2 regions of the Caproicibacter sp. genome follow, and region 2 is predicted to be linked to the other one. Evidence: predicted binding sites of a transcription regulator. Region 2 holds the regulator's gene; the other holds the start of a gene.
The links. The regulator NrdR, encoded in region 2, represses ribonucleotide reductase genes. The targets are predictions, from matches to a motif close to CACNANATNTNGTG.

Region 1 (7,208 bases), on a different contig from region 2:
ACGGTTTCCCGCACGGCCGCGGCGTCGGTTCCGGTGCCGCAAATTTCCTCATAGCGCGCGGACGGCGCCTTGTAATCCACCGCAAAATAGCTGCACGCGCCGCTTTTCAGCACTTCCGAGACCGCTGCGGGATTCGAGCCGTTCGTATCCAGCTTGACCCGGTAGCCGAGGGACTTAAATTCCAGCAAAGTATCGGTCAGCTCGGGCTGCAGGGTCGGCTCCCCTCCGGTTACGACCACGGCGTCGAGCAGGCCCGCGCGCTTTTTCAAAAACGCAAGGACGGTGTTCGGGTCAAGAATTTCATGCGGGCCGGCGAGCAGGGAACGATTATGGCAGTAAAAACAATCGTAATTACAGCCGGGAACGAACAGCACGCAAGAAACAAGCCCCGGATAGTCGACAAGCGAGCTCTTCTGAATCCCCGCGAAAATCATATGGCCTGTTCCTTGATCACATATTTTTTGCGTTCGCGGTATTCTTCCTGTTTGCCGCGGTTAAAGTTCTGAACCGGGCGCAGATACCCGACGACACGGCTCCAGACTTCGGCGGGCTTTCCGCAGTGGGGGCAGGTGAAATGTTCGCCGGCGAGATAGCCGTGGTCGCTGCAGATGGAGAAGGTCGGGGTCAGGGAAATATAGGGGAGCTTGTAGTTGGTGAAAATCTTTCGGATCAGGCGCTTGGCGGCCTCGGTGTCGTGAATTTCCTCACCCAGATAGAAATGCAGAACCGTTCCGCCGGTATAAAGAGACTGCAGCTCATCCTGAAGATCAAGCGTTTCAAAAATATCGTCCGTGTACCCGACGGGCAGCTGGGTCGAATTCGTATAGTAAGGCTCCTGTTCCCCCGCGGTGATGATGTCGGGATAGCGGGCCTTATCCAGCCGGGCAAGGCTGTAGCTGGCGCCTTCCGCGGGCGTCGCTTCCAGATTGTAATAGTGGCCGGTCTCTTCCTGCAGGTTCAGAATGAAGTCGCGCATGTAGTTGAGCGTGTCGACTGCAAATTTTTGCCCTGCTTCCGTTGTCAGGTCACAGTCTTTGCCGTACAGGTTCATGCAGGCTTCGTTCATTCCGATCAGGCCGATCGTGTTGAAATGATTGTACCAGTAATCCCCGGTCTTTGCCTTGACGTCTTTGAGATAATTGCGGGAGTACGGATACAGTCCGCGCTCGGTCTGCTCCTCAATGACCTTTCTCTTGATTTCGAGGCTTTCCTTGGCGATAGTCATTTCTTTCCAAAGGCGCATGCGGAATTCGGAGTCCGTTTTGGAAACGTAGGCGATGCGCGGCAGATTGACGGTTACAACGCCGATGGACCCGGTCAGAGGATTGGAACCGAACAGGCCGCCCCCGCGCTTGCGCAGCTCGCTTTTGTCGATTCTCAGGCGGCAGCACATGGATAGCGCGTCTTCAGGGGAGAGGTCGGAGTTGATATAGTTGGAGAAATAGGGAATTCCGTATTTGCAGGTGATTTCCATAAAACGGTTGACGACGGGGCTGTCCCACTGAAAATCCTTTGTGACATTGATGGTTGGAATCGGGAAGGTGAACACGCGTCCCTTGCTGTCGCCTTCCATCATCACGTCGCAGAACGCGAGGTTGATGATGTCCATTTCTTTCTGAAAATCACCGTATTTTTCCGACATCACGGCTCCGCCGACCGTTACGTTCTGGTCGCGCAGCGTGCGGGGCACAACAATATCGAACGTTAGATTTGAAAACGGGCACTGAAAGCCGACGCGGGTCGGTACGTTCAGGTTAAAAATGAACTCCTGAAGCGCTTGCTTGACCGCTTGATAATCCATATGATCGTAGCGAACGAACGGCGCGCAGTAGGTGTCGAAGGACGACCAGGCCTGTGCTCCAGCGGTCTCGCCCTGGGTTGTGAACGTGGAATTGACAATCTGCCCCAGGAAAGAACGCAGGTGCTTCGGCGGTTTGGATTCCACCTTGCCGGACACGCCGCCGAATCCGCCCTGAAGAATCTGCCGCAGGTCCCAGCCTGCGCAGTACGGGCCGAAGAATCCGAGGTCGTGAATGTGAATGTCTCCCGACAGATGCGCATCGCGGATTTCCTGCGGATAAATCTCATGCAGCCAGTAGTTTTTGGTAAACGCTTCGCGAACATAATTGTTCAGTCCGTTGATTGATTTCTGCGTGTTGGCGTTCTCGTTGATTTTCCAGTCCCTGTCGTTCAGATATTCGCCGAACATATTAATCGTCGCGCCGATCAGCGCGTTGGATTCGCGCGCGGAGCGCCTTTTTTCGCGGTACAGGATATAAGCCTTGGCTGTTTTTGCGTGTCCGTTTTCAATCAGGACCTTTTCGACGATGTCCTGAATTCCCTCAACGTCGGCTACGCCCTCCGGGTATTTTTGCGAAGCGATGGAAATAACCTGATCCGCCAGATGTTCCGAAGTGGCGAAATCATCTCCCCCGACCGCGGTCGCGGCCTTAAAAATCGCCCACACGATTTTTTCCTTTTTAAACAGCGCTTTGGTCCTGTCCCTTTTGATAATATGTGTCAGCATGAACATTCCTCCCGCATACCCTTTCAAACAGGGCAATATATAGTCTGTTGTTTTACTGCGAATACTATATATACTAATATCTATGGGGGGATTTGTCAATAGAACGGGAGGGAAAAGAGTTTTAGCCTTGCCGTTTGCCGCGGCAGTCCCGGCAATAGCCGTAAATTTCAAGGCTGTGGCCGGTCACGTCAAAACCGGTTTTGTCGGTCAGTTCTTTTTCGTAGGATTTTAGCGGGCAGTCGTCCAGCGGGAACATCCTGTGGCAGCCAAGGCAGACCAGATAGTGGCGGTGCTTGTCGTTCAGCTCAAACAGGGTGCCGCATTCTTCCACCGTGTTCAGCCGGCGAACGGCTTTTTTTTCAACCAGAAGCTCCAGAACGCGGTAGACGGTGGATAGACTGACGGTTTCCCCCTGCTCCCGCAGCCCGAAAAAAATACCTTCTGCCGAAACAGGCCGGCCGCTTTGCTCAAGAATCCCGATGATCTCCCGGCGCTGCCGGGTGTTTTTCAGTCCGCAGCTTTTCAGGCGGCCCTTGCTGTCTTCCATGATGTTCATTCCTCCCGGGTTCAGAATTTTTAGGAAACACGGCCCTGTTCCCGGTCCCGCAGACTATACACAATCAGATAGCTCACGGCGGAAAGGATTACAATGCAGGCCCCCGAGGCGATATTCAGCGTATAGGAGAGCCAGAGCCCCGCGAGGCAGAAAACCGCCCCGAAGAAAATGGAGTAGCAGATCCGTCTGCCGAAGCTGTTCGTCAGCAGGCCCGCGACAGCCGCGGGCGCGGTCAGAAGCGCCAGCACAAGAATGATGCCGACCACCCGGATCAAAACCACGACGGTCATCGCGACCAGAATCAGCAGAAGATAATTGAGGCGCGCGGTATCGACTCCCATCACGGCCGCGAATTCCTCGTCGAACAGGTAGGCTTTCCAGGTGTCGTAAAAAACGGCTACGGCGGCAAGAACCAGAACCGTGAGGCATGCCATCAGAAGAAGATCGCCGCGCGTCACGGAGAGAATGTTTCCAAACAGATACGAGGTCATGTCGGGCGGGTAACCCGGAGTCAGCGCGACGAAAAGGATTCCCAGCGCCATGCCGAACGACCAGAACAGGCCGATGACAACGTCGGAATGCGTTGTCTTCCTGCGGCTGATTTTCCCGATGGCGAGCGCGCCGCCGACCGCAAACAGAAAAGCGCCGAGAATCGGCTCGAATCCCAGCAGGTACCCAAGCCCCACGCCTCCGTAAGAGGTGTGCGCGATTCCGCCGCTGAGCATGACAAGCTTTTTTTCGATGACGATGACGCCAATGATGCCGCAGACAATGCTGGAAAGCAGGCCCGCGGCCAGCGCGTTCTGAAGAAATTGATATTGAAACAAAGCGGAAATCATTTATCGGTCCTCCCCGTGCGTTTTTAAAACCCGATGCGGCACGCCGTGCGCGATCAGGTCGACCGGGCAGCCGTAAAGGGCGTCGACCGTGTTGCGGTCGAGCTCCGGCTCGCCGTGATAAACCAGGCCCCCGTTGAGACAGGCGAGCCGGTGGACCCGGGAAGATACCGCCATCATGTCGTGCGTGACAAGCAGAATCGTCATTTTACGGTTCAGTTCCCCCAGCAGGTCATAAATCTGTCTGCGCGATTTAGCGTCGACACTTGCGGTCGGCTCGTCCAGCAGAAGAATTTTCGGGTTTTCCGCAAGGGCGCGGGCGACGAGCATCCGCTGGAATTCTCCGCCGGACAGGCCGGAAATCTGCCGGGAGGCGAGATCTCCGATGCCGACTTCTTGAAGCGCGGCGTCGGCGGCCGCGCGGTCCGCTCCGGAATACCGGTGAAAGGGAAGGCGGCTTCGTGTCAGCCGTCCGGTCAGGACGACTTCGCGCACCGTGACCGGGAAGCTGCGGTCAATATTCGCAAACTGTGGAACGTATCCGACCAGCGTGCCGGTTTTGCCCGGGGCTTTTCCGCAGATCGAAATGCTTCCTCCCGAAATCGGCACAAGGCCCAGAATGGAACGGAGCAGGGTGGTTTTTCCGCCCCCGTTCGGCCCGATGATCCCCAGATATTCCCCCTGAGTGACGTCAAGGCTGACATCATGCAGGGCGGTGAACGCCCCGTACCGGACGGTTACGTGACTGATTTCTACGACTTTTTGACCGGGCTCTGCCGTCATTTCATAGCCTCCACCATGGTATTTGCCATTTTTTTCAGATTTTCCACATAATCGGGCGCAAGCGGGGAAAGTTCTACAGTTTTTCCGCCGATTTCCTCCGCGAAGGCCTGCGACTGCTTGCTGTCGATTTCCTCCTGATAGAAAATTGCGCGGATCTTTTGCTTTTTCGCCAGATCAACCATTTCCTGCAGATGCTGCGGAGTCGCTTCCTTGCCCTCCTCCTCAAGCGAATACATGGTCAGGCCGTAGTCTTCAGCCAGGTAACCGAACGCAGGGTGAAAGACAAGAAAGTTTTTATTTTGCATGTTGGAAAAAATGTTTTTCAGATCGGAATCCAGCGAATCAAGCTGCTTTGCATAGTTCTGAGCATTCTGCCCGTACTGCGCTTTGTGCTGCGGATCCACCGTTTCACATTCCTGAGCAATGGTTTCCACCATTACCTTTGCGCGCTTAGGGGAAAGCCAGATGTGCGGGTCGCGTTCCCCCGACGGGAACGTGCGGTCGGGGTATTCTTTTGAAACCGCATTCTGAAGACGGATGACTTTCATGGTTTTCAAATCGGCCAGAGCCGGGAGAATGGACGATTCCTCAACGGGTACACCCACCGCAAAATAAAGGGCCGCGCGGCTGAGTTCTTCTTTTTCTTTGGGTGTCGGCTCATAGGTTTCCGGGCTGTATCCGGAAGGGACGGCGGTAATTACCTCCATATAGTCGCCGCAGACAGCCTTGGCGAAGGTTGCCTCCGGGACAACGGTTACGGCAATAACAGGTTTCTGACCCGATTTTGCCGGCGCGGACGAAGATGCCTGCTGCACGCCGGCGGACGAGGCGCATCCCGTCAGAACCAGTGCAAAGGAAATCAGTATTCCAGTTAGAAAATTAAATCGTTTCATAACAGTTCACTCCATTCTAAATGCAAATAATTTGCATTTGCATTAAGCATTCTATCATAGAAGAATGGATTTGTAAATGTTTTATTTTATGAAGAAAGGGACAAAATATTTTCAACCGGCCCATAAAGTCGCGCAAACGCAAAAATACACGAGCATTTTGCTTGCGGTGTTGGCCGCACCCGCAAATCCCGGCCGCACAAAAAATATAAAAATATGATTCTTTCATGAATAATAGGAATGTCTTCGGTAAAAATACTTTTTGAAAGGGGTAATATCATGCTTGATAAAATTGCTTTGATTCTGGTCATTATCGGCGGACTGAATTGGGGGTCCATCGGACTTTTCGGGTTTGACATTGTCGCCTGGATCTTTGGCGGGCAGCTCACGGCCGGCAGCCGCATCGTATTCGTCGTGGTAGCCATTTCCGCACTGTGGTGCCTGAGATTTCTGTTTCGTGACGATGAAGAACCTGTTCACAACGCGTAGACTTTTTTTAACCTTAAAATAGCCGTCGTTCCAAACTTTCAGGAACGGCGGCTTTTTCATGACAAATCAGGCACTTTGTGTTTACGGTTTGTTTTTCTCATAAATAATCCGCAGGCCCTCCAGAAGAAGCGTGTCGCAATAGACGATATCGCGTTCACATTGCTGAATAATTTCTTTGGATAAACCGCCCGTGGCCACAATGCTGCATTTTTTGCCGAGCTCCTGTTCCATGTGGGCGCACATGCCGTCGATCATGCAGGCGGTTCCGTTAATCAGGCCGGAACGCATACATTCGGTGGTGCTCCCGCCGATAAAATGTTTGGGAGCCTCCAGACTGACGGAAGGAAGCTGGGCGGTGCGGTTCGTCAGCGCATCCAGCGAAATTCCGACCCCGGGGGCAATCGCCCCGCCGAGCATCCGTCGGTTTTCGTCCAGAACGACAAATGTCGTGGCCGTTCCCATGTCAAGAATAATGCAGGGGCCTTGAAACAGCTCCGCGGCGGCTACGCAGCCGACGATCAGGTCAGCGCCCACGGCTTCGGAATTATTCAGGTCGATGAAGATGCCTGTTTTGGTTTCAGGCCCCACGCAGAGAGGTTCCGTTCCGGTCAGGCGGTAAATCGCCCGTTTCAGGTAAAGATTGACGGACGGAACGACCGAGCTGATTGCCGTTCCCTCAATCTGCCGAAAAGAAACGCCGTGAATATCCAGAATTTCTTTCAGTTCGATTGCGTACTGATCTTCCATCCTCATGCGGTCCGTCGCCATGCGCGAGACAAAAAGCAGCTTTGTGCCCTCGTAAACGCCTAAAGTGATATTTGTGTTGCCGATGTCCAAAACCAGAATCATTCGAAATCCGCTCCCGCCGCGGAAACAGGAATTTCCCCATTTCCATTTTATCAAATACAGTTATTATAGCAAAGAGAGTTTTAGAATTCAATGCACAAAATAAAAAGAAATGAATTGGTTTTTTTCATATTCTGATTTATAATACAAAAAGAATGCAATGAGGAGGGATACGATGGAGAATACAGTTTACCCCGGGCGAAAGCGTAGGCGCGGCGACCGCCATGACTCGTTCCGAATCCGGAAAGAGGACCCCTTTTTCTCGGTGGTGCCCCATTTGA
Region 2 (7,208 bases):
CGGGTCCACCTGGTCCGGTGCGCGGTCTGCAACCGTTCCGGGTCTGCGGGAATAAGCGAAAACATGTGCCTTTGCAAAACCGATTTCTTTCAGAAAGATTTTGGAGCTTTCAAATTCTTCCTCCGTTTCGCCCGGGAAGCCAACCATAATATCCGTTGTGATCGCGGAATTGTCAAATTCTTTACGCAGATTTCGGACAATCCTTCGATATTCCTCCGTATCGTAATGCCGGTTCATTCTCTTCAAAGTTTCGTCGCACCCGCTTTGAAGCGAAAGATGAAACTGCGGACATAATTTTTCTTGGCGTTTCAAACGTGCTATCACGGATTCATCCAGTCGTTCCGGCTCGAGGGAACCAAGACGGACCCGTCGGATTCCCTCGACCGCGCAGGCGGCTTCAACTGCGTCACAAAGCGTCAGGCCAAGTTCCTGACCGTATGCGGACAGGTTGATTCCCGTTAAAACGACTTCCCGGTAGCCGCCCGCAGCAATTTGCTCCAGTTCGTTTTTCAGCTCTTCCATCGGTTTTGACCGTACCGCTCCGCGTGCATATGGAATAATACAGTAAGAACAGTAGCGATTGCAGCCATCCTCGATTTTCAAGAAAGCGCGTGTCCGCTCAAAAAAACGGTTCGTATTCATCGGCTCGAATTTTTCGCCCTGTTTATGCGGGACGATATCGATGATTCTCTGTCTATCCATCAGATATTTTTGCAGATCGGGCAATAGGGAGGACCGGTTGGAATTGCCCAGTACAATATCGGCTTCCGCAAGCTCATTTTCAACGGCCTGAGGAAATGCCTGAGGCAGGCATCCGGTTACAACCAAAACCGCGCCCGGATTATCTCTGCGGGCACGGTGCAGCATCTGGCGTGCTTTCCGGTCGCTCATTGAAGTTACCGTACAGGTGTTTAAAACGACGATGTCGCTTTCCTGCAAGGAATCGCAAACGGTAAAGCCGGCCATCTGAAGACGATTTAGCAGAACCTGGGATTCATATTGGTTTACTTTGCATCCTAGCGTTAGAACAGATACTTTCATTTGTACACCTTTTATAAAAATAGATATTTTGTTTTGTCGAAAGAAAAAATCTATAGGCAAGTTTAACATTGACCTTGCGTCAGAATTGAGCTATATTTTGTAGAGACAAATAAATCAGGGGGGTAACTGTATGTACACGACTTCGATTCTTCTTTCCAGCATTGAAGCAGTGAAAAAATTTGTCACATTGACAAACAGTTATAATTTTCCGATCAACCTTGCCACCGACAAATATATGATCGATGCCAAATCGATCATGGGTATTTTCAGTCTTGATTTGTCCAAGCCACTGAAAATTGAAGTCGACAGCAATAATGCGGATGATTTTATCAGGCAGTTACAACAGTTCCAATGCGATCCCGTCCCTATAAAGTCTTAAATTTCAAGTTGCAGCGCGGCCGTTGAGACCGACGCTGTTTTTTTATGCCTCTTCCTGCTGGGACAGGCCGCTCCATTCTTCAAAGAGGTTTTCATTCTCTGATTTCAGGGAGTTAATTTGGTTTGCTAGTTCCATCGCAGCCTGATAGTCGCTTGCAGTTTCGGGTTCGGCAAGTTTTTCTTCCAGATCCGCAATGATTTTCTCGTTTTGGTCGATTTCTTTCTCCAGCCGCAGAATCGCTGCCTTTTGTTTTCGAAGCGCGGCCCCCTGTTTCTTTTTTCGTTTGTAGTCGTTTTCCATTTCGCTTTCACGGGCAGGCGCTGCGGTCTGTTCGTTTTTTATTTTGTCCAGGTATTCCTGATAATTTGCGCCGCAGTCCTCCAATCCATCCGTTTTTAAAGCGAAAATGCGATTTGCGGTTTTATTGATAAAATAACGGTCGTGAGAAATGATGAGCAAAGTTCCTTCATAATCTTCCAGAGCAGACTCAAGCGCCTCGCAGGACGGAAGATCCAGGTGGTTGGTTGGCTCGTCCAGTAAAAGAAAATTGTCCCGGGACAGCATCAGGCGCAGCAGCAGGATCCTTGCGCGCTCTCCGCCGCTCAGAGCCGAAACCTGTTTGAAAACATCTTCCCCCTGATACAAAAAAACCGCAAGCGCACTGCGGACCTGTGTTTCCGTCATTTGAGGATAGTAGTCCCAAATTTCGTCAATCACTCGTTTTTCGGGCCTCAGCCCTGTCTGCAGCTGGTCGTAATATCCGATTTTCACGCCTGTCCCCAAGCGAAAGGAACCGGAGTCCGGGGAAAGCTGCCCCAGAAGAACTTTGATCAGGGAGGTTTTGCCGCAGCCGTTTGGGCCGATCAGGAAAACCCGGTCCCCCCGGTAAATCTCAAACGACACGTTCTGAAACAGATGGTTGTCCCCGAAAGAGAGAGAGAGATCTTTGGCGGTCAAAACGTCGTTTCCACTGCGAACATTGATTCCAAACTGAAAGCAAAGCGTGTTTTCCTGTGCGTCCGGTTTTACAAGGGTCTGTTCCAGCCGGTTGATCATTTTCTGTTTGCTTTCCGCAGTTTTAATATTCTTTTCACGGTTCCACCGGCGCTGCTGCGCGACAATTCCTTCCAGACGGCTGATTTCTTTTTGTGTGTTTTCGTACTGTCGGCTTACGGAGAGATCGTTGTTTTCCTTCTGCTCCAGATAGGAGGTGTAACTTCCTTTATAGAGCCTCAGCTTGTGATTCTTCAGTTCAAACGTCCGGTTTGTTACCCGATCCAGAAAATAACGGTCGTGGGAAATTACCAGAAAGGCCGCTTTGGAAGAGCGCAGAAAATCCTCCAGCCATTCGACGGACGCAAGATCAAGATGGTTGGTCGGTTCATCCAGCAACATCAGGTTTGCACCGCTGAGGAGCAGCTTTGCCAGCTGCAGTTTCGCGCGCTGTCCGCCGCTCAGCTTGCCAATCGGGGTAGCCGTCTGTTCCTCGTCAAAGCCAAGCCCAAGGAGCGCGGAACGCGCACGGCTTCGAAAGGTCAGCCCGCCGTCCGCAATGAATCTTTCGTTTAAGACGGTTTGCCGATCTACAAGAGAATCAACGTTTTCCGGGCTGCCGTTGAGAAGGATCTGTTCAATTTCTTCCAGCTCGTGCTCCTGGGCAAGAAGTGTTGAAAACACCGTGAGGACTTCATCCAGAGCGCTCCTGTCAAGGTCGCGGCAAACATGCTGTTCCATATAGCCGAGCGTCGTTTTTCCTGCGGCCGAGATGGTTCCTGCATCCGGGGACAATTCTCCGGTAATCAGCTTAAACAAGGTCGTTTTTCCGGAACCGTTGCTTCCGATCAGTCCGACATGGTCGTTTTCCTGTATTTCAAAGGAAACATCGCTCAGCACCACCTGCGTACCGAACGATTTTTCCAGATTTCCGATGCTGAGGTACCCCATGCTCTATCCTTCCTATGTACACTGCTTGTCAAGCAGGATTCACGGCTTTGATCGCCGTTCCAATCATTATAACGGAATTGTCGGCTGAAATCAAGGACGTGCGCGGCTCCCGGGCAGTTTCCCCTTTACAGATACATTTTTAAAAGCTCAATGTTTTTCTGACTTGCGGCCAGGTATTCTTCTGCAAGCTTTCGGCTTTCCGTGTCGTCGTCGGCGGATCGGTTCATGGATTTCACCAGATCTTTCATCGCGGCGTCTGTACAATGAATGGCAATCTGTGCAATATGAGGGGCGCTTTTATTCCATGAGGTATCCATTCTAATGGAATCACGAAGAACCCGTTCCATCAGTCCCGGCTCATCTTCCGGATTAAGTCCGCTTCGGCACAGAATTTCCGCCGACTTTGCCGCGGTGGAGCGGTAAAGTTCTTGCTGCCGTTGAACCTGATATTTTAAGCTTTCGTCTTTCACGAGAGGGAGGACCAGCTCGGCCGCCTCCATGCTTAAACGGGAAACGCGAAACAGTTCGTTCACGATCAGATTTCTCTTTTTGTCCCGCCGCATAGAGTTCTCTTCCTTCCTTCATCATCTTCACTATATTAGGATACCCGTGACCGATCCTGTTTAATCTGGACTTTTGCCCCTGGCTGGAATATAATAACCAGGAGGTGATTTTATGAGGGCCGGCATTTCCACGGCTTGTTTATATCCGATGTTGCTTGAAGACGCTTTTTCTGAATTGCTGAAGCTGCAATTTCACGAATTTGAAATTTTTATCAATACATTCAGCGAACTGAAGCCGGATTATGTCAGGGAACTTCGTCTCAAGGCGAAGGATACGGGCAGCCGCATCAAATCGCTGCACCCGTTTACTTCCGGATTTGAAAGCTTCATGCTGTTTTCCGATTACGAACGGCGGTTTCTCGACGGCCTTGAAATCTATAAAAGATATTTTGAGGTGTGTAATTTGCTGGGCGCCGAAATATTTGTCCTCCACGGCAAACGAAGCGAAAAGCGCTCGCCTGCCGCCGATTTGCAATATTATGAACGGTACGTCCGGCTGTTTCAGCTGGGAAAAAAATTTGGTGTCACCGTTGCACAGGAGAATGTAAATAATTTTTTAAGCGACGACCCGTCTTTTATCTTTAAAATGAAAGAACACTGCGGCGAGAACTGCGCTTTTGTCCTTGACATTAAGCAGGCGGTCCGAGGCGGGCAGGATCCGTACCGGATTTGTGCCGCGATGGGAGACAGAATCGTTCACGTCCATATGAATGACAATATGCCCGGATCGGACTGCGTGCTTCCCGGCTGTGGAACAATGAATTATCCGGCACTGATCCGCATGCTGGAAAAATTCAGCTTTGACGGGGACCTGATTATTGAGGTATACCGGAAAAATTTCACCCGGATGGAAGAGCTTGTTTCGGCTAAACATGTTGTTGAAGAATTATTATGAAAGATTTCATAGTTTTGCTTGATATTCATACTGAAAATTGGTATAATTAAGCAGAGGTGATCCAAGCGATGAAGTGCCCATATTGCGGTTACGCAGAAAGCAAAGTAATCGATTCACGCCCGACGGACGAGGGGGAACGAATCCGCAGACGCAGGGAATGCCTGAAGTGTTCCAGACGTTTCACCACCTATGAGGTGATTGAAACGGTGCCCATCGTTGTGATCAAAAAAGACAAATCACGAGAGGCCTTTGACCGCAACAAGCTGCTGAACGGATTGCTGCGGGCTTGTGAAAAGCGCCCTGTTTCTATTGAAACGCTGGAAAAAATCGTTGATGAAATTGAAAATATGCTTCAAAATTCTCTGGACCGCGAAGTACCGTCCAGCCTGATTGGTAAATATGCCATGGAAAAATTAAAAGCGGTCGATGAAGTTGCATATGTCCGCTTTGCTTCTGTTTATCGCCAGTTCAAAGATGTCAACACGTTTATGGACGAACTCAACCGGATCATTAAAAATAAATCGAAATAATTTTTCTGCCGCTTGAAAACGGAAGTTCAGCCGCCAATTGTGAAAAAGTTGGGCGGCTGTTTTTGTGCATCGAAACCACCGGCAGTGCCGGTGAGAGCAAAAGAGCTTTTGCTTTAAACGCCCTGCCGACCCGTCGTTGGGTATCGTGTGAAAAAAGAATCGTCATTCTGTCTTTGGCGCGTGGAATCTGGCAAGAATAACTATATTTAGCGATGAAATGCTTTACTTTGCACTATCCATCATGTAAAATAAGAGAAACTGAATAGGAGTGTTGGAATTGCAGCCAAAATATAAACGAATCTTATTAAAATTAAGCGGCGAAAGTCTGGCTGGTTCGAAATCCCACGGGATTGATTTCGACAAGGTTCTGGAAATTTGCAGGCCAATAAAACAATGCGCTGATATGGGAATACAGATCGGCATAGTTGTGGGCGGCGGAAATTTCTGGCGCGGGCGCAGCAGCGGCAAAATGGACCGTACGCGGGCCGATCATATGGGAATGCTTGCCACCACAATCAACGCGCTTGGCGTGGCGGATGCACTGGAGCAGCTTGGCGTTCAGGTCCGTGTTCAGACTGCGATTGAAATGAGACAGATCGCTGAACCATATATCCGCAATCGGGCTGTTCGTCATATGGAAAAGGGGAGAGTGGTGGTTTTCGGCTGCGGTACAGGCAACCCGTTCTTCTCCACAGACACGGCCGCAGCCCTGCGTGCCGCCGAAATCGACGCGGATATCGTACTGAAAGCAACCATGGTTGACGGCGTTTATGACAGCGATCCAAAGACAAACCCGAATGCGGTAAAATTTGATTCTCTGTCTTTCCTTGATGTGCTGAACCGTGGCCTGCAGGTAATGGACAGTACCGCCGCTTCCCTTTGCATGGATAACCATATTCCAATTCTGGTGTTCAGCATCGACCGGCCGGAGAACATTGTAAAAGCGGTCTGCGGCGAGCCGATTGGAACAATTGTAACAGTTGTAAAGGAGGATTAGTCATGAAAGAAATATTATCTGATGCCGAGAGCCGTATGAAAAAAAGCATTTCCGTTCTTTCGGGCGATTATGCCGCGATTCGCGCAGGCAGGGCCAATCCTGCTGTCCTGGACAAAATTCGGGTGGATTACTATGGCGCGCCGACCGCGATCAATCAGCTTGCCGCTATTTCCGTCAGTGAAGCGCGTGTCCTTACCATTCAGCCGTGGGATGCAACCGTGTGCAAATCGATTGAACGCGCGATAGAAACTTCCGAACTGGGGATTAATCCGCAGAGCGACGGCAAAATCATCCGACTTACGTTTCCACAGCTTTCTGAAGAAAGACGCCGCGACCTCGTGAAAGAAATCGGTAAAATGGCGGAGGAATGCAAGGTCGCGATTCGCTCGATCCGTCGTGACGCGATGGATAAGCTGAAAGTGAAGAAGAAAAACTCTGAGCTGACGGAAGACGATTTAAAAACGGCTGAAAAGCACACGCAGGAACTGACAGACAGGTATTGTAAGGAGACGGATAAGGTCTTCGAAAATAAGAAACAGGAAATTTTGGAGATATAAAATTCATGACGGCAAAAATATTGCCCGTACATGTGGGAATTATTATGGACGGCAACGGCCGCTGGGCGAAAGAGCGGGGTCTTCCCCGCTCTGCAGGCCATGCGGCCGGAGCGGCGGTTTTTAAGACCATCGTCCGCTATTGCAATCAAATAGGAATCCGTTATCTGACGATTTACGCGTTTTCAACCGAAAACTGGAAGCGCCCGCAGAATGAGGTTTTGACGCTGATAAAGCTTTTCAAGCAGTATCTCAGCGATGCCTTAACGAATTTCCTTGATGAAAATATTCAGGTTCGCTTTCTT

Region 1: the regulator NrdR is predicted to act here: its motif matches at 2,590-2,603, upstream of ACLQ3M_RS02425 (ribonucleoside triphosphate reductase).

Annotation. Positions count from the first base shown of each region.
Region 1 is NZ_JBJKOP010000014.1:60,004-67,211, forward strand. It holds gene ACLQ3M_RS02420 (anaerobic ribonucleoside-triphosphate reductase activating protein) at 1-434, opposite strand, end outside; gene ACLQ3M_RS02425 (ribonucleoside triphosphate reductase) at 431-2,527, opposite strand; gene ACLQ3M_RS02430 (Fur family transcriptional regulator) at 2,649-3,074, opposite strand; gene ACLQ3M_RS02435 (metal ABC transporter permease) at 3,104-3,922, opposite strand; gene ACLQ3M_RS02440 (metal ABC transporter ATP-binding protein) at 3,923-4,702, opposite strand; gene ACLQ3M_RS02445 (metal ABC transporter solute-binding protein, Zn/Mn family) at 4,699-5,595, opposite strand; gene ACLQ3M_RS02450 (DUF378 domain-containing protein) at 5,872-6,081, shown strand; gene ACLQ3M_RS02455 (type III pantothenate kinase) at 6,163-6,930, opposite strand; gene ACLQ3M_RS02460 (hypothetical protein) at 7,103-7,208, shown strand, end outside.
Region 2 is NZ_JBJKOP010000047.1:62,226-69,433, reverse strand. It holds gene mtaB (tRNA (N(6)-L-threonylcarbamoyladenosine(37)-C(2))-methylthiotransferase MtaB) at 1-1,041, opposite strand, end outside; gene ACLQ3M_RS13445 (HPr family phosphocarrier protein) at 1,172-1,420, shown strand; gene ACLQ3M_RS13440 (ABC-F family ATP-binding cassette domain-containing protein) at 1,463-3,364, opposite strand; gene ACLQ3M_RS13435 (hypothetical protein) at 3,490-3,927, opposite strand; gene ACLQ3M_RS13430 (sugar phosphate isomerase/epimerase family protein) at 4,040-4,822, shown strand; gene nrdR (transcriptional regulator NrdR) at 4,891-5,352, shown strand; gene pyrH (UMP kinase) at 5,630-6,349, shown strand; gene frr (ribosome recycling factor) at 6,352-6,906, shown strand; gene ACLQ3M_RS13410 (isoprenyl transferase) at 6,912-7,208, shown strand, end outside.